DNA from 4 places in the Streptomyces sp. AF1A genome. Region 2 is predicted to be linked to each of the others. Evidence: riboswitches for the same ligand, from Rfam matches in the RefSeq annotation. Region 2 holds a riboswitch; each other region holds the start of a gene.
The links. A riboswitch is a leader RNA that binds a small molecule or an ion and turns the genes downstream of it on or off. The one in region 2 is predicted to bind cyclic di-AMP.
Positions count from the first base shown of each region.

Region 1: another riboswitch for cyclic di-AMP. It lies ahead of ACLU3S_RS29700 (peptidoglycan DD-metalloendopeptidase family protein); the one in region 2 lies ahead of ACLU3S_RS20610 (NlpC/P60 family protein).
Region 3: another riboswitch for cyclic di-AMP. It lies ahead of ACLU3S_RS12060 (transglycosylase SLT domain-containing protein); the one in region 2 lies ahead of ACLU3S_RS20610 (NlpC/P60 family protein).
Region 4: another riboswitch for cyclic di-AMP. It lies ahead of ACLU3S_RS19285 (M23 family metallopeptidase); the one in region 2 lies ahead of ACLU3S_RS20610 (NlpC/P60 family protein).

Region 1 is NZ_JBLEBI010000163.1:5,556-10,497, reverse strand. Features, by position in the region: gene ACLU3S_RS29710 (tyrosine-protein phosphatase) at 1-403, opposite strand, end outside; gene ACLU3S_RS29705 (alpha-galactosidase) at 575-2,647, shown strand; cyclic di-AMP (ydaO/yuaA leader) riboswitch at 2,955-3,111, shown strand; gene ACLU3S_RS29700 (peptidoglycan DD-metalloendopeptidase family protein) at 3,116-4,042, shown strand; gene ACLU3S_RS29695 (SGNH/GDSL hydrolase family protein) at 4,334-4,942, shown strand, end outside.
Region 2 is NZ_JBLEBI010000075.1:19,067-24,008, forward strand. Features, by position in the region: gene ACLU3S_RS20600 (hypothetical protein) at 311-664, shown strand; gene ACLU3S_RS20605 (tellurite resistance/C4-dicarboxylate transporter family protein) at 642-1,634, opposite strand; gene ACLU3S_RS20610 (NlpC/P60 family protein) at 1,741-3,177, opposite strand; cyclic di-AMP (ydaO/yuaA leader) riboswitch at 3,185-3,355, opposite strand; gene pcrA (DNA helicase PcrA) at 3,639-4,942, shown strand, end outside.
Region 3 is NZ_JBLEBI010000029.1:14,000-18,941, reverse strand. Features, by position in the region: gene fahA (fumarylacetoacetase) at 1-143, opposite strand, end outside; gene ACLU3S_RS12065 (HAD family hydrolase) at 605-1,417, shown strand; gene ACLU3S_RS12060 (transglycosylase SLT domain-containing protein) at 1,452-1,955, opposite strand; cyclic di-AMP (ydaO/yuaA leader) riboswitch at 1,961-2,139, opposite strand; gene ACLU3S_RS12055 (polyprenyl synthetase family protein) at 2,775-3,785, shown strand; gene ACLU3S_RS12050 (LolA family protein) at 4,166-4,942, shown strand, end outside.
Region 4 is NZ_JBLEBI010000066.1:27,105-32,046, forward strand. Features, by position in the region: gene ACLU3S_RS19280 (M16 family metallopeptidase) at 1-920, shown strand, start outside; cyclic di-AMP (ydaO/yuaA leader) riboswitch at 1,255-1,415, shown strand; gene ACLU3S_RS19285 (M23 family metallopeptidase) at 1,428-2,171, shown strand; gene ACLU3S_RS19290 (GntR family transcriptional regulator) at 2,375-3,061, shown strand; gene ACLU3S_RS19295 (HPr family phosphocarrier protein) at 3,281-3,562, opposite strand; gene ACLU3S_RS19300 (GNAT family N-acetyltransferase) at 3,741-4,942, shown strand, end outside.

The DNA.
Region 1 (4,942 bases), on a different contig from region 2:
GCTCCTTGACGATCTTGCGGTACGAGGTGACCATCCGGGCCGCCCCCTGGCCGTCGTCGAGGATCGCGCGCAGCTGGTCGACGTCGCCGTCGCGGACCATCTTCCAGAACTCCGCGCCGTCGGCCGGGTCGCTCAGCGGCAGGTTCACATTGCGCACCCCGGGCAGTTCGACGTCCGGGCCCTCGAGCCTGTGGTCGGCCGCGTTGCGGAAGTCGAAGATCGTGTGCAGGCCCAGGGAGGCGAGGAAGGCCGCGTCCTCCTCGGTCGCGTGCGCCAGATGCCCGCTGCGGAACAGCACGCCGTGCCGCACGCGCCGGCCGTCCACGGTCGGCAGCCCGCCCACATCACGGAAATTGCGCACTCCGGCCAGCTCCGGCTCGGTCGACGGGACCTGCTGCGTCACGGGGGCTCCTCCCGGTCGGCCCCGCCGTCGCGGCTCGTCGGCGGGCGCTGCGTCGACGATACGACATTGATTTCCACGGGCAATGAGTTGTCCACAGGCATTGTCACCTGGGGCCACAGGGCCTGATGATGTTCGCACTTGAGCGGATCTGTTGTTACCTGTGAGGTCTCGATGGTGGACATAGCCGAAGACGGTCGTACGTGGCTCCTGTCGGGGCCGGCCAGCAGTTACGCCCTGCATCTCACCGACGCGGACGAGCTGCTGCACCTCCATTGGGGCCCGCGGATCGCGCTCGCGGACGCCGAGGCCCTGGCGGTGGCCCCGCTGCCCGGCTACTGGCCGTTCGAGTCCCCCCTCGACGGTCGCGAGGAGTACCCGGTCGAGGGCGGCCCGCGCTTCGTGCGCCCCGCCCTGTCCGTGCGCACGCGGGAGCGGCGCGGCACGCAGTGGCGCTTCGTGTCGCAGGACACCGAGGACGGGGAGCTGCGGCTGCGGTTCGACGACGACGGGCTCGCGATCACCCTGCAGTACCGGATGCGCGGCGACGTCGTCGAGCGCCGGGTGACCGTGGAGAACGGCGGGCACGTGCCCGTGGAGCTGCTGCGCGCCGACGCGGCCACCTGGACCCTGCCCGACCGCGAGGGCTGGCGACTGTCCCAGCTGCACGGCCGCTGGGCCGCCGAGTCCCGGCTCACCCGGGCGCCGCTCACCTACGGCGAGAAGGTGATCGGCAGCCGCCGCGGGCACACCGGCCACCAGCACCTGCCCTGGGTGGCCCTCGACACCGACGCCACCGAGGAGCACGGCGAGGTGTACGGCTGCGCGCTCGGCTGGTCCGGCTCCTGGCGCATCTCGGTCGCCCAGCTCCCGGACGCCCGCGTGCAGATCACGGGCGGCGCCGGCCACGACGACTCGGGCCTGCTGCTCCTTCAGCCCGGGGAGTCGTACACCACGCCGGTCTTCGCCGGTCTGTGGAGCGGGGACGGCTTCGGCGGCGCCAGCCGCACCTGGCACGCCTACCAGCGCGCCCACGTCGTCCCGGACGCCGAGCGGGACCGTCCGGTGCTCTTCAACTCCTGGGAGGCGACGAACTTCGACATCTCCGAGGAGCAGCAGACCGCCCTGGCGCGCCGGGCCGCCGCGATCGGCGTCGAACTGTTCGTGGTCGACGACGGCTGGTTCGGCGCCCGCACCAGCGACCGCGCCGGCCTCGGCGACTGGACCCCGAACCCCGACCGCTTCCCGCACGGCCTGAAGCCCCTCGCCGACCAGGTGCACGACCTCGGCATGCAGTTCGGCATCTGGGTCGAACCCGAGATGGTCAACCAGGACAGCGAGCTGTACCGCGCCCACCCCGACTGGGTGCAGTACCGGACAGGACGCGACCGGACGGAGTTCCGCCATCAGCTGGTGCTGAACCTCGCCCGTGAGGACGTCCAGGAGTACCTGTGGGAGCAGCTGGACGCGCTGCTCTCCAGCGCCCCGATCGACTACGTGAAGTGGGACTTCAACCGCTGCTTCAGCGACGCCGGCTGGCCCGGGGAGCCGTACCCGCAGCGGCTCTGGGTGGACCACGTCCGCGCCCTGTACGCCCTGCTGGACCGGCTGCGGGCCGCCCATCCCGGGGTGGCCTTCGAGTCCTGCTCGGGCGGCGGCGGCCGGATCGACCTGGGTGTGATGAGCCGCACCGACCAGGTGTGGACCTCCGACAACACCGACCCGCTGGACCGGCTCGCCATCCAGCACGGCTTCAGCCAGATCCACCCGGCCCGGGTCATGGCCGCCTGGGTCACCGACAGCCCGAACGTTCAGCTCAACGGCAGGGTCAGCTCGCTGCGGTTCCGCTTCGTCAGCGCCATGTCGGGCGTCCTCGGCGTCGGCGGCGACCTCACCGAGTGGAGCGAGGGGGAACTGGCCGAGGCCCGGCGGTGGGTGGAGCTGTACAAGGAGATCCGTCCGGTCGTCCAGCGCGGCGACCAGTACCGGCTGCTGCCCCCGACGGGCGGCCTGAGCGCCGTCCAGTACCTCCTGGGCGACGAGGCCGTGGTCCTCGCCTGGCTCCAGGCGCAGAGCTACGGCGAGCCCGCGCCGGCGGTGCGGCTGCGCGGCCTCGACCCGACGGCGTCGTACGAATGCCGCGAAACAGGCGAAGTGCACCGGGGTGCGGTTCTGCTGCACCACGGGCTGCGCACCGGGCTCAAGGGCGACCTGGATGCGACGGTCGTCCGGCTGCGCCGCATCTGAGCCGCCTGTCCGAATTGACGGCTTAATTCCAACTCAGTGCGTAATAAGGGAGCATGGCGGGATGGGGCGTGAGAAAGGTCATATCCGTGACCGTGCGTCGCGCGTCATGTCCACGTAATTCCGGTGCGGGAAAAGGGAATTCGCTGAGTGAACGGGCGGGAATTCACGGAGTGTGACGGTGAATTCCCGCCTTTGGATCTCCATGCCGGGAACGCCGTGAACCGGGTGCTTGTTTCAGCGCCTCCCGCTCCCTTACGTTCGGCCCGAATCCGGACGGAACGCCGAATCCTGCCGCCGCCCGGAGCCCCACACACTTGACCCGTGTTCGGCAGGAGCGGGGGACCCACCAGGTACCACTGCCTGTCCGGTCTCCGCGACAGGCTCGGGGTGAAGCCGCGCACCGCGCGGCCGGACATCTCCAGTCCGAACCCGACAGCTGACCTCGCAGGCGTCGGAGAGGAATGCGCCATGCCCGCCAAGGGAAAGCACCGACGTCCCAAGACCCCGCGTTTTTCCCGCTCCATTGCCGCCGCCGGAACCGGCGGCGCCGCGCTGGCCCTCCCGCTCATAGGGGCCACCGGGGCGCACGCGGCCACCCCCGCCCAGCCGGTTTCCGGAAAGGCCGTCCAGTCCCTTGCGGTCGCCGTGAAGAAGCCGGTCGCCCAGGCGCATTCGACCCTGCGCACCTACACGGTGAAGTCCGGCGACTGCCTTTCGACGATCGCCTACGAGCAGCACGTCCGCGGCGGCTGGCAGCGGCTCTACGAGGACAACCGGCAGGCCGTCGGCGACGACCCGTCGCTGGTCCACCCGGGCCTGAAGCTCACCCTCGACGGTCAGGCCGCCCCGGCCCGCACCGCGCCCGCCGCCCCGGAGCCCTCCTCGGAGAGCTCGCAGTCCCGCTCGGGCGCCTCGCAGGACTCCGGCACCCACGCGACGCCGTCGGCCCCGTCCGCCGGCGCCGCCGACACGCACGCCACCTCCACCGGCTACACCCTCCCGGTGACCGGCGCCACCATCGGCACCGGCTACGGCGTGGCCGGCATCCACTGGTCCAGCGGCCACCACACGGGCGTCGACTTCGTCGTCCCGACCGGCACCCCGGTCAAGGCCGTCGCCGCGGGCACCGTCGTCACCGCGGGCTGGGGCGGCGCCTACGGCAACCAGGTCGTCATCAGGCTGAACGACGGCCACTACGCCCAGTACGGCCACCTCTCCCAGCTCTCCGTCTCGGCCGGCCAGACCGTGACCGAGGGGCAGCAGATCGGCCTGTCCGGCGCCACCGGCAACGTCACCGGCCCGCACCTGCACTTCGAGATCCGCACCACGCCGGACTACGGCTCGGACATCGACCCGGTCGCCTACCTCCGCGAACACGGCGTCACCGTCGGCTGACGGGCCGCCGGCCGCCCCGAACCACCTTCCTGACACGCACACCGAAGGCCGGACCCCGATCCCCGGGGCCGGCCTTCGGTGTGCGTGGCGGACCGGTGTGCCGGCCCTCTGTGCACGGCCCGGCCGACCGGCCGTCAACAGCCCTGGCGGTGGCCGTATTCCTGGAACGCGGGCCCAACGGGAGTGGTTCTTCTCACCGGTCGTCAACCCCTGCCTACGGTCGCGTAGGTCACACCCGAAGGTGAATCATGGTCCGACGTGGCAGACGATTCGAAGAATGACAACAGATCAGTGATCGGGTCGTACGTGGCGGTGGGGGACAGCTTCACCGAGGGGGTCGGCGACCCCGGCCCCGACGGCGCCTTCGTGGGCTGGGCCGACCGGCTCGCGGTCCTGCTCGCCGACCGGCGGCCCGAGGGCGACTTCCAGTACACCAATCTCGCCGTGCGCGGAAAGCTGCTGGACCAGATCGTGGCCGACCAGGTGCCGCAGGCCGTCGAACTCGCACCGGACCTGGTCTCCTTCTGCGCCGGCGGCAACGACATCATCCGCCCCGGTACCGACCCCGACGAGGTCGCCGAGCGCTTCGAGCGGGCCGTGGCCCGGCTGACCGGGGCCGCCGGCACGGTCCTGGTGACCACCGGCTTCGACACCCGCGGCGTCCCCCTGCTCAAGCATCTGCGCGGCAAGATCGCCACCTACAACGGGCACGTGCGCGCCATCGCCGACCGGTACGGCTGCCCCGTGCTCGACCTGTGGTCGCTCAAGTCCGTGCAGGACCGCAGGGCCTGGGACAGCGACCGGCTGCACCTCTCGCCCGAGGGGCACACGCGCGTGGCGCTGCGGGCCGGCCAGGCCCTCGGCCTCGACGTGCCGGCCGACCCCGAGCAGGCGTGGCCT
Region 2 (4,942 bases):
TCCGGAGTCGTCCCCTTCACGCAGCGTGGTGACCGAAGCGCGGAAAGCGGGACGGGCGGGAGCGGTGGGGTGCTATGGGTCGCATATATGCAAGACCGGCCCCAGCGCGGTCGGCGTCCTCAGGGTGGCCCGGCTGGGGGCTCCCGGACGTCGTCCCCGGGACGGTGGCGGGAGTCCCGGCATGCGCTGACGGGTCGCCGTGCGCCGGCCGGCGGCCACGGCCCGGTGCCGCGGCTCCACCACGCCAAGGTCCCGGGAACGGCACCCTGCCGTCTCCAGGGCTGTGGGCGACGAATTAGGCTCCGGCCCCATGGACGTACTCATCCATCTCTTCGTCGGCCTGCACATCCTCGGCATCGCCGCGCTGCTCGGCGGTTTCCTCACCCAGATGAAGGCGATGGGCCAGGGCACGGCCCGCTTCGTCCCCGCAATGCTGCACGGCGCACTGACCATGCTGGTCACCGGCGTGGTCCTGGTCGGGCTCAACGAGGCCGGCGACCACCACGTCAACACGATCAAGATCGGCCTGAAGCTGGCGCTGCTGATCGTGATCCTCGGCCTGGTCTACGTCAAGCGCGACGAGGAGCGCGTCGACAAGGCGCAGTTCGGGCTGGTCGGGGCGCTGACCGCGGTGAACGTGTTCATCGCCGTGCTGTGGACCTGACGCTCGTCGCCCCCTTGACCGCCCCGGCGTGGGCGCCGAGCGCACCGGCGGCGACCCACAGCCACGCCCCCACCGCCACCCAGGTCAGCACGCGTCCCGGCCCGTGGAGCCACGGGACGCCCACGGCGGTCGCGACGGACAGCGTCGCCGCCGCCGTCATCCCCAGCGGGAAGACCATCGACCACCGGCGCAGGTCGTAGCCGAGCCGCGGCCGTGCGACCTCGGCGGCCAGCAGGACCAGACACCAGGCCAGGTCCAGGACGAGCAGCGCGACCGTCACGACGCGCAGCACGTGACGGTCGTCGCCGTCCCAGAGGTACATGCCGGCATCCCCGGCCACGAGCAGTCTGGCGCCGGCCAGCGCCGAGATGGCGAGCGCCCCGCCCGCGATCCAGTGGTCCCCGGCGCCCACCAGCACCTGTCGCGCGTCGAAGCGGGCCAGCGCGACGGCGTAGAGCACCAGACCCAGCCAGAACACCACGAGGGCCGTGTGCGCGAGCCACGGTGTGCGCGTGGCCGCGGCCAGCGTGGCCGCCAGTACGGCCGGCCCCTGTGTGGCCACACAACCCAGGAACACCGCGCCGGGCATGCGCCGCCCCCAGTGCCGTACGACGAGCAGGAGCAGCACCGGCCAGAGCAGCGCCGCGAGCGCCAGCAGCGCCTCGGCCAGGGTCTGCTGTCCGAGCGCCGACAGCCTCGTGCCCAGGACGGCGGTCGCGGCGACGGCGGTGAGCGACCCGGGGCTCCGGGCATCGTCCACCCAGCGCCGCCGGTCGACGGCCAGACGCAGCACGAAGTCGGCGCCCAGCGCGATCCAGCCGACCACCGTCAGTGCCAGCGCCGCCCGGGAGACCGTCTCGTAGCCCGCCAGATGCAGGCTGACCGACACGATGCCGGTCGCCATCACGGCGGCACCGGCGGCCGGTGGCCGGTCCGCCCACCACGCACGCAGACCTGGGATGCCGGGCATGCGCCCGATGCTAGGCAGTGGCACGGAGCCCGGGGCGCGGGGCACGCGCGCGTGGGGGCGAAAAACACCCGCATCCCGGGAGAGACCCCGGGCGGCGCCCGCTCGCTCAGGCCGGCCGCACCACGCTGCGGACGACCGAGTCGCCGCCGTGGTGGACGGACTCCTCGCGGACGTACGCGCCCGGGCCGGGGGCGTGGATCATCATGCCGTCGCCGGTGCAGAGGCCGACGTGCCCGAGGTCGTCGTGGAAGAAGATCAGATCGCCGGGGCGGGCCTCGGCCAGCGGGACCGCACTGCCGGCGCCGGCCTGGTCGCAGGTGCTGCGCGGCAGGGAGACGCCGGCGGACTTCCACGCGGCCTGGGTCAGGCCCGAGCAGTCGTAGGAGCCGGGGCCGCTGGCGCCCCACACGCACGGCTTGCCGATCTGGGCGCGGGCGAAGGCGACGGCCTTCTCGGCCCGGGTGACGCTCGAGGAGCCTGCCGCCGGACTCACCGCCGCACCCATCGCCGCGGCCTCCCGCTGCCCGCTTCGCTGGACGGCGGCGGTGCGTGGCTTCTCCGGCGCCGTCAGCTGAGACAGCAGCACGCGCGCGGTGGCGAGCTTTTTCTGGACGGCGGCCTTCGCGGCCCTCGGGTCGGACGGCGACTCGGCCCGCGTCCCGACGGGCGACGCGGCCGGCATCCGGTGCACGGCCGAGCCCGGAGCGCGGTGTTCCGCCTCGACCGGGGCCATGCGCACCGCGCTCGGGATGCGGTGTTCCGTCTCGGCGGGGGCCATGCGCGCCGTGGTCGTGATGCGGTGTTCCGATTCGGCGGGGGCCATGCGCGCCGTCGCTGGGGTGTGGGGCTGTGCCTCGGCCGGGGCCATGAGCCGCGCCGTGACCGGCGTGTGGGGCTGTGCCTCGGCCAGGATCGTGGGCTGTGCCGCGGGCGGGGCGTGGAGCGGCGCCTCCGTCGTGGCCATGGGGCGCATCCCAGCCGCGGCCTGGGGCTGCGGCCCCGCGGCGGCCCGGCGTTGCGACGGCAGGGGAGCCCGGGCGGGTGCCGGGGCCGGAGCAGGGCCGGAAACACCGTCAGCACCGTCAGCGGCCCGGTTCGGGGCGGCCCGTACGGCAGTCCGCGGGCCCCTGGTGGCCTGCTGGCGCTCGACCGCGCTCTTCACGCGGGAGGCGAGCCGGTCCATCACCCGGCTCGGGTCGAAGTAGTCGTGCGCGGCCTCCGGGAGCGCGTCGGGCTCGTCGCGCGGTCTGCCGAGCCGGCCCGCGCGCCGGGTGACCTCCTCCCGGAGGACACCTGCCCGCCCGCGCTGCCTGCCCGCGGTCTCCTCCGCCTCCTTCTCCGTCGCCGACTCCGCCCGGCGGTAGAGATCGTCGATCTTCTTCTCGATCTCCTCCAGGGTGGGCCGGCCGTGCCCGGTGGCGGGGGCGGCCTCGGCGGTCTGGGGGAGCAGGGCCACCGAGGTCAGTGCGGCGGTGGCGAGGGCGGGGGTGCGGATGCCCGCGCCCTGGGTCCCGGCGGGGCGCGGCTTGCGGTGCGACGCCAAGGGAGGCGACTCCTTCCAACGTGCCGCCTACCGGGTTAGCTGTCGGGTTCGGGCGGATGCTTCGGAAGGGTTGCCCTACGGCGTCGTCCCGGGCGGGAGTCGGCCGATTCACCCCAGGATCGGTGGGTCCCCGGCTCCGGGCACCGTGCGGGTGCACCGGACTCGGCGGAGGCCGCTCGACCCGGCGAGGTTCACCGGAGAGGGAGCGCGCGGCCTGACGGAAACCTAGCCAACTCGTGTGTCTCCTGTGAAGGTTGGTGTGCGGTATGTCCGATACATTTCCGTGACCTGAGGGCGGATTCACGCGCACGTGACCAGGCGCTTCCGCAGGGTGAGGAGTGGAACGACGCCCTCCGCGCGAAGTACGACAGCCTCCGCGCGAAGACGGCCTCTCCGGTGAACCGGCCGTGTTCCGGGGACGGGGACCGGTTGTCAGTCGGGCGCCCTAGACTCGGAGAGCGATGAGCAGCCTCTTTGACGACAGCTTCCTGGCGGACCTCCAGCCCCCCCGCGGGCGCGAGGAGGAGCCCCCGCCTCCGCCCGAGGACGATCACGCTCCGGAGCCGATTCCGGACGATCTGTTCGGCGGGAAGTTCGACGTGCCGCCGGACCGGGACGCGTACTACCGCGACGGCGCGCCGCGCCCGGCGATCGACTCGGCGGCGCTGCTGGAGGGGCTGAACGAGAACCAGCGCGCCGCGGTCGTGCACGCCGGCTCCCCGCTGCTCATCGTGGCCGGCGCCGGGTCCGGCAAGACCCGTGTGCTCACCCACCGCATCGCCCATCTGCTCGCCGAGCGCAACGTGCATCCGGGTCAGATCCTCGCGATCACGTTCACCAACAAGGCCGCGGGCGAGATGAAGGAGCGCGTCGAGCAGCTCGTCGGCCCGCGCGCGAACGCGATGTGGGTGATGACCTTCCACAGCGCGTGCGTGCGCATCCTGCGCCGCGAGAGCAAGAAGCTCGGCTTCACCTCCAGCTTCTCGATCTACGACGCCGCCGACAGCAAGCGCCTGATGGCCCTGGTCTGTCGCGACCTGGACCTCGACCCCAAACGCTTCCCGCCGAAGTCCTTCAGCGCCAAGATCAGCAACCTGAAGAACGAGCTGATCGACGAGGAGGACTTCGCCGCCCAGGCCGCCGACGGCTTCGAGAAGACCCTCGCCCAGGCCTACGCGCTCTACCAGTCGCGGCTGCGCGAGGCCAACGCGCTGGACTTCGACGACCTGATCATGACGACGGTCAACCTGCTGCGCGCCTTCCCCGACGTCGCGGAGCACTACCGCCGCCGTTTCCGGCACGTCCTGGTCGACGAGTACCAGGACACCAACCACGCCCAGTACGCGCTCGTACGGGAACTCGTCGGCACCGGAGAACACGGCGGGGACACCCCGCCCGGCGAGCACGACCTCCCGCCCGCCGAGCTGTGCGTCGTGGGTGACGCGGACCAGTCGATCTACGCCTTCCGGGGTGCGACGATCCGCAACATCCTCCAGTTCGAGGAGGACTACCCGGACGCGACGACGATCCTGCTGGAGCAGAACTACCGCTCCACGCAGACCATCCTGTCCGCCGCCAACGCGGTCATCGAGCGCAACGAGTCGCGCCGCCCGAAGAACCTGTGGACCAACGCCGGCCAGGGCGCGCGGATCACCGGCTACGTCGCGGACACCGAGCACGACGAGGCCCAGTTCGTCGCGGACGAGATAGACCGCCTGGTCGACGCGGGCGAGGCCAAGGCCGGCGACGTCGCCGTGTTCTACCG
Region 3 (4,942 bases), on a different contig from region 2:
GCGGCCGCCGCGCCCACGTCGAGGACGTGGTCCCCGAGCCGGACGCCGACCCTCCGCTCCGTGCTGCCGGCGGGCGAGAACACGCCATAGGGAAGGTTGTGCGGGCCGAAGGGGTCGCCCTCGGGGACGTCGAAGGGGGGCATGGGGGTGCTGCCTCACTCTCATCCGGGCCGTGCATGGCGCTGCGTTTCATGTGGTCGCGCCACACGTTACGGCTGAGATGCGTGTCTTGGGCAGTGTGCCGGGGCGCGACGTGGGACGTGCCCCGGCCAGGGCTGCGGGAGTGCGTCGAGAGCGGTGTGAAGTCGAGAGCGGTGTGAAAAGGACGCCGGGGCACCCCTCCGGGGTTGCCGAACGATGCCCCAAGAGTCCGCAATGTCCGAATGAGTCTCGCAGGAGGTGGCCCTTCCGGCTCAGCGCCCTTCGGGGACACGGGCGCCGGCACGGGGTTCGCCTCCCCGCGCCTCCTGAAGCATCCGGCCGCGGTCCACGGCTGACGTCGGTCGCCATCAGGGGCTGAAAAGACGGAACTTGGGGCCAGGGACAGACAAGTGCGGGCAGTGGGTGGTGAGTCGGTGGGGCGCGGTGTCCGTATTCTCTGATCATGGCACCCTCCCCCGCGTATGCACTGATCGCCACTGACCTGGACGGAACGCTGCTGCGCGGCGACGACACGGTCTCCGACCGGTCGCGCGCCGCGCTCGCTCGGGCGGTGCGGGCCGGTGCCCGGCATCTGGTGGTGACCGGCCGCCCGGCCCCCCGGGTGCGGCCCCTGCTGGCGGACCTCGGCTGCAGGGGGCTCGCGGTGTGCGGGCAGGGCGCACAGGTGTACGACGCGGGAGCCGATCGCCTGCTGTGGTCGGTCCGGCTGGACCGGGAACTGGCCGAGACCGCGCTCGGCAAGATCGAGGCCGAGGTGGGGCAGGTGTACGCGGCCGTCGACCAGGACGGCGTGGACGGGCTCACGCTCATCGAGCCCGGCTATCTGATGCCCCACCCGACCCTGCCCGCGGTCCGGGTGGGTCGGCGCGACGACCTGTGGTGCGCGCCCATCAGCAAGGTACTGCTGCGCCATGCCACCGTGCCGGACGACGAGTTGGCGGCCATCGCGCGGTCGGTGGTGGGTTCGCTGGCGACGGTCACCATGTCGGGTCCGGGGACCGTGGAACTCCAGCCGTGCGGGGTGACCAAGGCGACGGGACTGGCGCTGGCGGCACAGCGGCTGGGGATCGCAGCCGAACGCGCGCTGGCGTTCGGGGACATGCCCAACGACATCCCGATGTTCGACTGGGCCGGTTACGGGGTCGCCATGGCCAACGCCCATGCCGAACTCAAGGCGGTCGCGCATGAGGTCACCACGTCGAACGAGGACGACGGCGTCGCCGTCGTCCTCGAAAGACTGTTCCCGACCGACTGACCGGGATATCAGTAGCGCCTGCCGGATGCGCCGATCAGTAGGCGCCGAACACGTTGTCGATCGACCCGTAGCGGTGCGCCGCGTAGTTGCAGGCGGCCGTGATGTTCGCGACCGGGTCGTAGATGTTGTACGACGTTCCGGCCACGTGGTACGCGTTGAAGGTCGGGTCGATGACCTGGAGCAGGCCCTTGGACGGGATGCCCTTGGCCGCGTTGGAGTCCCACAGGTTGATGGCGTTCGGGTTGCCGGAGGACTCCCGCATGATGTTGCGGTAGATGCCGTTGTAGCTGCCCGGGATGCCCTTCTCGGCCATGATCGCGAGCGACTCGCGGATCCAGCCGTCGAGGTTGTTCGGGTACCCGGCGGGGGTGGTGGAGACCGTCGGGGTCGTGGCGGCGGGGGCGGTGGCCGGGGCCGCCGAGGCGGTGGTCGCTCCGATGATCGGCAGAGCGAGGACGCCGGCGCCGGCTCCGACGGCGGCGAGCGTGCGGGCGAGGCGGTTGTTGCGGGGGCGGCGGTGCTTGGCGGCAGCAGGCATGGGGGTGTTCCTCTCCGTCGCCTACGAGGTGAGCTGTCGGGTTCGGGCGGGGAGGTGCCCGGCCGTGCCCTGGAGAGGCACGGCTTCACCCCTAGCCGTTCCGGTGCGACGCGTGCCGTCCGGTCCGGCGACTTACCTGGATCCCCCGCTCCTGCCGTACGAATGAGTTCGTCGATGGGTCGTGCGGGCGGCGGCAGGATTCGGCGTTCCGCCCGACGGGTCGGGAACGTATGCGACAGCACATGTCGGGAACAAGTGCCCGCGTCACACAACGTCCTATTTGACCTTGAACGGAGTCGTATGGGGTACTTGATCCTTTGCGGTTGCCAACCTTCAACTCGCCGATGCGCAAAGGGAGAACGGGTGATCGGGCGACCGGGGGCACCGATGGGTGACGTGACCCATTTCACGGAATAGCAAATAGCATCATGTCGGACATGGGTGATTCGCGGGTGCGGCCCGGGAGGTGGAGGGGCGTGGAACCTCTGACGTCGCGCCAGTCGTTCTCGGGGCGGGGGCCGGGAGTGCGGAGGGAGGTGGAGCCACCCGGGTGCACGCCAGGGTGGGTCCGTCCTGGGTGTGGGGTCGACCCCCTCCGGCCGATTCACGGCGAAGCTCTTATGTCCCAGTAAGTCAATAAATGTCCTTTCCTATCATCTGATCAGATCCATGTCGGTCGTGCTCCGAAACCGCCCGGGCTGGACCCGTGGGCGCTATCGGTGATCGAAAGAGGACCGGATACGCTGACTTGAGTGATGGCAGCGACCTATCGACAAGCCGTGTAATCGACAGCAGACACCAGCAGACAGGAGACCCCTCGTGACCGTCGTCGGGCCGTTCGGGCTGAGCGTGCGGGACCAGGCTCTGGAAGCCGATGTCCAGGCCGGATTGGCGGCTGTCGAGGAAGGCTTGCTCGAGGCCACCAAGAGCGAGGTCCCGTTCATCACGGAGGCCGCGCAGCACCTCGTGCGGGCCGGCGGGAAGCGGTTCCGGCCGCTGCTCGTGATGCTCGCGGCGCAGTTCGGCGACCCCTACGCGCCGGGCGTGGTGCCGTCGGCCGTGGTCGTGGAGCTGACGCATCTCGCCACGCTGTACCACGACGACGTCATGGACGAGGCGGCCGTGCGGCGCGGCGTGGACAGCGCCAACACCCGCTGGGGCAACTCCGTCGCGGTCCTCACCGGCGACTTCCTCTTCGCCCGCGCCTCGCAGATCCTCGCCGACCTCGGCCCCGAGGCGGTCCGGGTGCAGGCCCTCGCCTTCGAACGGCTGGTCACCGGACAGATCCTGGAGACGGCCGGCCCCACGGACGGCCGCGACCCGGTCGAGCACTACCTGGACGTGCTGGGCGGCAAGACGGGCTCGCTGGTGGCGGTGTCCTGCCGGTTCGGCGCGATGATGTCCGGCGCCGACGAGACGGTCGTGGATGTGCTCACCCAGTACGGCGAGCGCCTCGGGGTGGCCTTCCAGCTCGCCGACGACGTCCTGGACATCGCCTCCGACTCCCACGAGTCCGGCAAGACCCCGGGCACCGACCTGCGTGAGGGCATCGCGACCCTGCCCGTGCTCCGGCTGCGCGAGCGGGCGGCCCGGATGGGGCTGTCCGAGGACATCGCCCTGTGCGAGCTGCTCGACTCCGACCTCAGCGACGACGCCCGGCACGCCGAGGCGCTGGCCGCGCTGCGCGCGCACCCCGCGCTGGAGCAGGCCCGGCGCGACACCATCCGGTACGCCGAGGAGGCGCGGTCGGCGCTGGTGCCGCTGAGGGAGTGCGACGCCAAGGCGGCGCTGATCGAGCTGTGCGACGCGGTGGTCCACCGCGCCGGCTGACCGCCGAAGCGGACGGCCCCCGAAGCGGAGGGCCTCCGGCGCGGGCGGCCGTCGAAGCGTACGGGCCGCCCGAACGCGCTCCGGGTGGCGCGCGCGTGCGCTCCGGACGGTGATCGGGTGCACTCCGGATGACGGCCGCGCGTGGCCCGTCGTACGGTCGTACGACGCGTACGACCCCTACGGGTCGGGCACGTCCCCGCCCCTACGTGTCATACCGCAGGCGTACACGGAGTTGGCTCCGAGGTCTGACGATTCCTCATGGCTGATTTGGTGAGATGGAAACCACGGAAATCACCACTCCTCACCGATTCGGGTGAGAATGGCGGCTCAGGGGGACCAGCGTGAGGACAGCCGCCGCCGACGACGGAGGTAAGGCACACATGGCACCGTACGAATCCGACGACGCAGCGGGCGCCGCGCGCGAAGAGGAGCCGCACTCCGGCCGACGCAAGGTCGCGCGGTACGCCGTCCCGGTCGCGGTGGTGGGGGTGGCGGCGGCCACGATCGGGCTCGTCCCGGCCCTCGCCGACTCCGGTGACCCCGACCTGCCCAGGATCACCGCTCAGCAGCTCATCGACAAGATCGCCAAGTCGGACGTGCAGCAGATGTCCGGCACCGTGAAGATCAGCACCGACCTCGGCCTGCCCGACCTCGGCGGCCTGGAGAGCGGCATCGCCTCGGGCGCGGCCAAGGGCTCCGGCCACGGCTCCTCGGCCGACCCGCGGGCCAAGCTCACCGAGCTGGTCTCCGGCACGCACACCCTGCGCGTCGCCGCCGACGGCCCGGACCGGCAGAAGCTGTCGCTGCTGGAGCAGGGCGCCGAGTACAGCCTCATCCACAACGGCAAGGACGTCTGGGGCTACGACAGCAAGAGCAACGAGGTCTCGCACGGCACCGCCGCCGGCTCCGGCAAGGTCCGGCGGGCCGAGCCCCCGGCCACACCGAAGGACTTCGCCGACCAGGCCCTGAAGTCGGTCGACGACACGACGTCCGTCACCGTCGACGGCACCGCGCAGGTCGCCGGGCGTGACGCCTACCGACTGCTCATCAAGCCCAGGCAGTCCGGCACCACGGTCGGCGCGATCGGCATCGCCGTCGACGCGAAGACGGGCATGCCGCTGAAGTTCACGCTGACTCCGAAGAGCGGCGGCACCGCC
Region 4 (4,942 bases), on a different contig from region 2:
ACCCCTCCCGCCGGGCCGCCAAGGAACTCTCCAAGGAGCTGTTCCCGGCGTCCTCGCGCATGTCCCGCCCGCGCCAGGGCACCGAGGAGACCGTCGAGAAGATCGACGCCGCCGCCGTACGCGCCTTCTACGACCGGCACGTGCGCCCGGCCACGGCCACCGCGGTCGTGGTGGGCGACCTCACCGGCGTCGACCTCGACGCGCTGCTCGGCGACACCCTGGGCGCCTGGACCGGCAGGCCGGGCGAGCCGCGCCCGGTGCCGCCGGTGAGCGCCGACGACACCGGACGCGTGGTCATCGTGGACCGGCCCGGCGCGGTGCAGACGCAGCTGCTCATCGGCCGGATCGGACCGGACCGGCACGACCGGGTGTGGCCCGCCCAGGTGCTCGGTACCTACTGCCTCGGCGGCACCCTCACCTCCCGCCTGGACCGCGTCCTGCGCGAGGAGAAGGGCTACACCTACGGGGTGCGCGCGTTCGGGCAGGTCCTGCGCTCCGCGCCGGACGGCTCGGGTGCCGCGATGCTCGCCATCAGCGGCTCCGTGGACACCCCCAACACGGGCCCGGCGCTGGACGACCTGTGGAAGGTGCTGCGCACCCTCGCGGCGGAGGGCCTGACCGACGCCGAGCGGGACGTCGCCGTGCAGAACCTGGTGGGCGTGGCGCCGCTGAAGTACGAGACCGCGGCGGCCGTCGCGAGCACCCTGGCCGACCAGGTCGAGCAGCACCTGCCCGACGACTTCCAGGCGACGCTGTACCGGCAGCTGGCCGCGACGGGCACGGTGGAGGCCACGGCCGCGGTCGTGAACGCCTTCCCGGTGGACCGCCTGGTGACCGTCCTCGTCGGGGACGCCTCCCGGATCAAGGCGCCGGTCGAGGCGCTCGGCATCGGCGAGGTGACCGTGGTGGCGGCCGAGTAGCCGCACGCGCGCGTGGGGCCGGCGTCCTGTCGGCCCAGGCCGGCTCCGCCTCAGCGAGTAGCCGCACGCGCGCGTGGGGCCGTGACGACAGCGTGAACGTGTCGCCCGACGCCCACGCAGGTCGCACGCGCGCGCGTGGGGCCCTGACGGTCGACGGACCGTCAGGGCCCCCTGGTTGTTCCACTCTCTTCCCCCGTGCCCGATTTGGGACGGAGGTTGCCTGTCTGCCCTGTGGGATGCGCTACAAAAGCCCGGATCGGTTTGAGGATCGCAGGCGGGCCCCCTTAGCGTCGTCCGGGCTGTTCGTCAGGCAGTACGCCGCATCCGCGGCAGCGGACAGTCATCGCCGAGTCCCCGTACGGCGCGAGCCAGGGGAGCCGGGGACCCACCGTCCCTGGGGTGAATCGGGCGCCCGCGTGCGAGCGAGGGCTCCCGTAGGAGACCTTCCTGCTCCGAACCCGTCAGCTAACCCGGTAGGCGAGAGGGAAGGAAAGGACCAGCCACTACATGGCGTTCATGTGCGCCACCGGGAAGCACCGCAAGCCCGGCCGGGTCAAGCGCGGCACCGCGCAGGCGGCCGGCATCGCGGCCCTCACGACCACCGGTGTCATCGGCACCCTCGCGGCCTCCCCGGCACTCGCCGCCGAGAACACCGCGGAGCAGACCGGACTGACCCCGGTCCTCACCGTCAGCGACGACGTCGCCGCGCACATCGACGCGCAGGCCGCCGCCCAGCAGCGCGCCGCCGACCAGAAGGCGGCCGAGGCGGCCGCGGCCCTGCGGGCCAAGCAGGCGCGCGAGGCCGAGGCCCGCGCCGCCCGCGAGGCCGAGCGCAGGCGGCTGAACGCCTTCGTCGCCCCGATCGCGCACTCCTACGTCTCCACGGGCTACGAAGCGAGCAGTTCGCTGTGGTCCTCCGGCCACCACACGGGCATCGACTTCCACGCCGTGAGCGGCACCTCCGTGCACGCGGTCGGCACCGGCACCGTCGTCTCCACCGGGTGGGGCGGCGCGTACGGCAACCAGATCGTGATCCGCATGGCCGACGGCATGTACACCCAGTACGGCCACCTGTCGTCCATCGGCGTCACCGTGGGCCAGCGGGTCACGCCCGGCCAGCAGATCGGCCTGTCCGGCGCGACCGGCAACGTCACCGGCCCGCACCTGCACTTCGAGGCCCGCACCACCCCCGACTACGGCTCCGACGTCGACCCCGTCGCCTACCTCCGCAAGCACGGCGTGACCGTCTGACCGAGCGGACGCCCGTACACACGGCGAAGCCCCGGCCCACCGAGCCGGGGCTTTCGCCGTTTTTTCACGGTGCCCACCGGAACGCTGTCCAAAAAATATCCATGGATTACGGACTGGCATCGGAAATTCAGGCGCACTGGAACAGAGTCACGGTACACGCGTCCATCGTCGGCGTTTCACCGGGATGAAGACGGAGGTCGGGCATGCGTATTCCGGCGCACTCGGTGTGCACGGCGATCCGGGACGACATCGTCACCGGGATCCACGAGCGCGGCGGCCGCCTCACCGAGGAAGTCCTGGCCCGCCGCTACGGCGTCTCGCGTGTCCCCGTGCGCGAGGCCCTGCGCACCCTGGAGGCGGAGGGGTTCGTGGTGACTCGCCGGCACGCGGGCGCGTGCGTGGCCGAGCCGACCGAGCAGGAGGCCGCCGATGTGCTGGACATGCGCATGCTCTTGGAGCCGCTCGGGGCCGCCCGGGCCGCGCAGCGGCGCACGGAGGCGCATCTGAAGGTGCTGCGCGGCCTGGTCCGGCTGGGTCAGGAGCGGGCCAGAAGGGGGAACAGCGAGGACCTGCGCTCGCTGGGCGGCTGGTTCCACGAGACGCTGGCCCAGGCCTCCGGCAGCCCCTCACTGACCTCGATGCTCACCCAGCTGCGCCACAAGATCGCCTGGATGTACACGGTGCAGGCGCCGCCGAATCCGGTGGAGTGCTGGGCGGAGCACGGCGCGATCGTGGACGCCGTGGCGCGCGGGGACGGCGAGCGCGCGCGTGCGGTGACGGCGGTGCACACCGAGCGCGCGACCGCCGCGCACCGCCTTCGCCTTCCCGGCGCCGCGGAGCGCGTGAGGACTTCGCAACATGCCGTAAACACGCCGGGCGTGCGGCATTAACAAGGGCGCCGTATACAAGAGGGGATATTCGGCGGCCGTGTATTTCCCGCTGCCCGTTTTCCCGGTGCCGGGGAATTATGGGCCGGTAATGGTGCGGGTGGCCGGCGGCCGACGTCGCCGCGGGGCGCCCGCGCCGAATTCGGCCCGCCGGCCGCGAGAACGCGAAAGCCGCGCCACCCGGTACGGGCGACGCGGCTTCCGGCTTCCGCTCACAGAGCGTCAGACGGTCTCGGGCAGCTCTTCCAGGCCCTCGGCGACCAGCTTGGCCAGACGGTCCAGGGCGGCGTCCGCGCCCTCGGCGTCGGAGGCGAGGACGATCTCCTCGCCGCCCTGGGCGCCCAGGCCCAGGACGGCCAGCATGGAGGCCGCGTTGACCGGCGTGCCGCCGGCCTTGGCGATCGTCACCGGGACGCCTGCGGCCGTGGCGGCTCGGACGAAGATGGAGGCGGGGCGGGCGTGGAGGCCCTCGGCCCAGCCGACGTTGACGCGGCGCTCAGCCATGTGTTGCTGCCCTTCGGTGTCAGGGTTGTCTAGACCAGTTTCCCACATCGTGAAGCATGCCCGGCGCGGAGCTTCCTCCCACCCGGATGTGTCGTCGGACCGCGGCCTCGGTCCGGCTTTGTCGTCCTCCACAGACTGCCCCGCGCCGTTGTCGGACGCGAGCCGTACTCTGGGGCCCATGCAGACCTCGGCGGACCGGCAGGGCCGGTACGAGTACCCCGCCCACTGGGAGGCGGACGTGGTGCTGCGCGACGGAGGGACCGCGCGCATCCGGCCCATCACCGTTGATGACGCCGACCGCCTCGTCAGCTTCTATGAGCAGGTCTCGGACGAGTCGAAGTACTACCGCTTCTTCGCGCCGTACCCGCGACTGTCCGCCAAGGACGTCCACCGCTTCACGCACCACGACTTCGTGGACCGGGTGGGACTCGCGGCCACCGTCGGCGGCGAGTTCATCGCCACCGTACGCTATGACCGCATCGGCGCCGACGGCGCGCCCGCGTCCGCACCCGCCGACGAGGCCGAGGTCGCCTTCCTGGTCCAGGACGCGCACCAGGGCCGCGGCGTCGCCTCCGCCCTGCTGGAACACATCGCGGCGGTCGCCCGTGAGCGCGGCATCCGCCGCTTCGCCGCCGAGGTGCTGCCCGCCAACACCAAGATGATCAAGGTGTTCACCGACGCCGGCTACACCCAGAAGCGCAGCTTCGAGGACGGCGTCGTACGCCTGGAGTTCGACCTCGAACCCACCGACCGCTCCCTCGCCGTGCAGCGCGCGCGGGAGCAGCGCGCGGAGGCCCGTTCGGTACGGCGGCTGCTGGCGCCCGGCTCCGTCGCGGTCGTCGGCGTCGGCCGCGCGCCCGGCGGCGTGGGGCGCGGCATCCTCGGCAACATCCGGGACGCGGGCTACGGGGGCCGGCTGCACGCGGTGAACAAGGCGTTCCCCGAGGACCTCGGAGAACTCGACGGGGTGCCCGCGTACCGCTCGGTGCGGGACATCCCGGGCCCGGTGGACCTCGCCGTCGTCGCCGTGCCGGCCCCGTACGTGCCGGCCGTGGTCGCCGAGTGCGGTGAACAGGGCGTCCAGGGGCTCGTGGTGGTCTCCGCCGGATACGCCGAGAGCGGTCCCGAGGGGCGGGAGCGGCAGCGGGCCCTCGTGCAGCACGCGCGCACGTACGGCATGCGGATCATCGGCCCGAACGCCTTCGGGGTCATCAACACCGCCCCGGACGTCCGGCTCAACGCCTCCCTGGCCCCCGAGATGCCCCGGCCCGGCCGCATCGGCATCTTCGCCCAGTCCGGCGCCATCGGCATCGCGCTGCTGTCCCGGCTGCACCGGCGCGGGGGAGGGGTCACCGGGGTCACGGGCGTCTCCACCTTCGT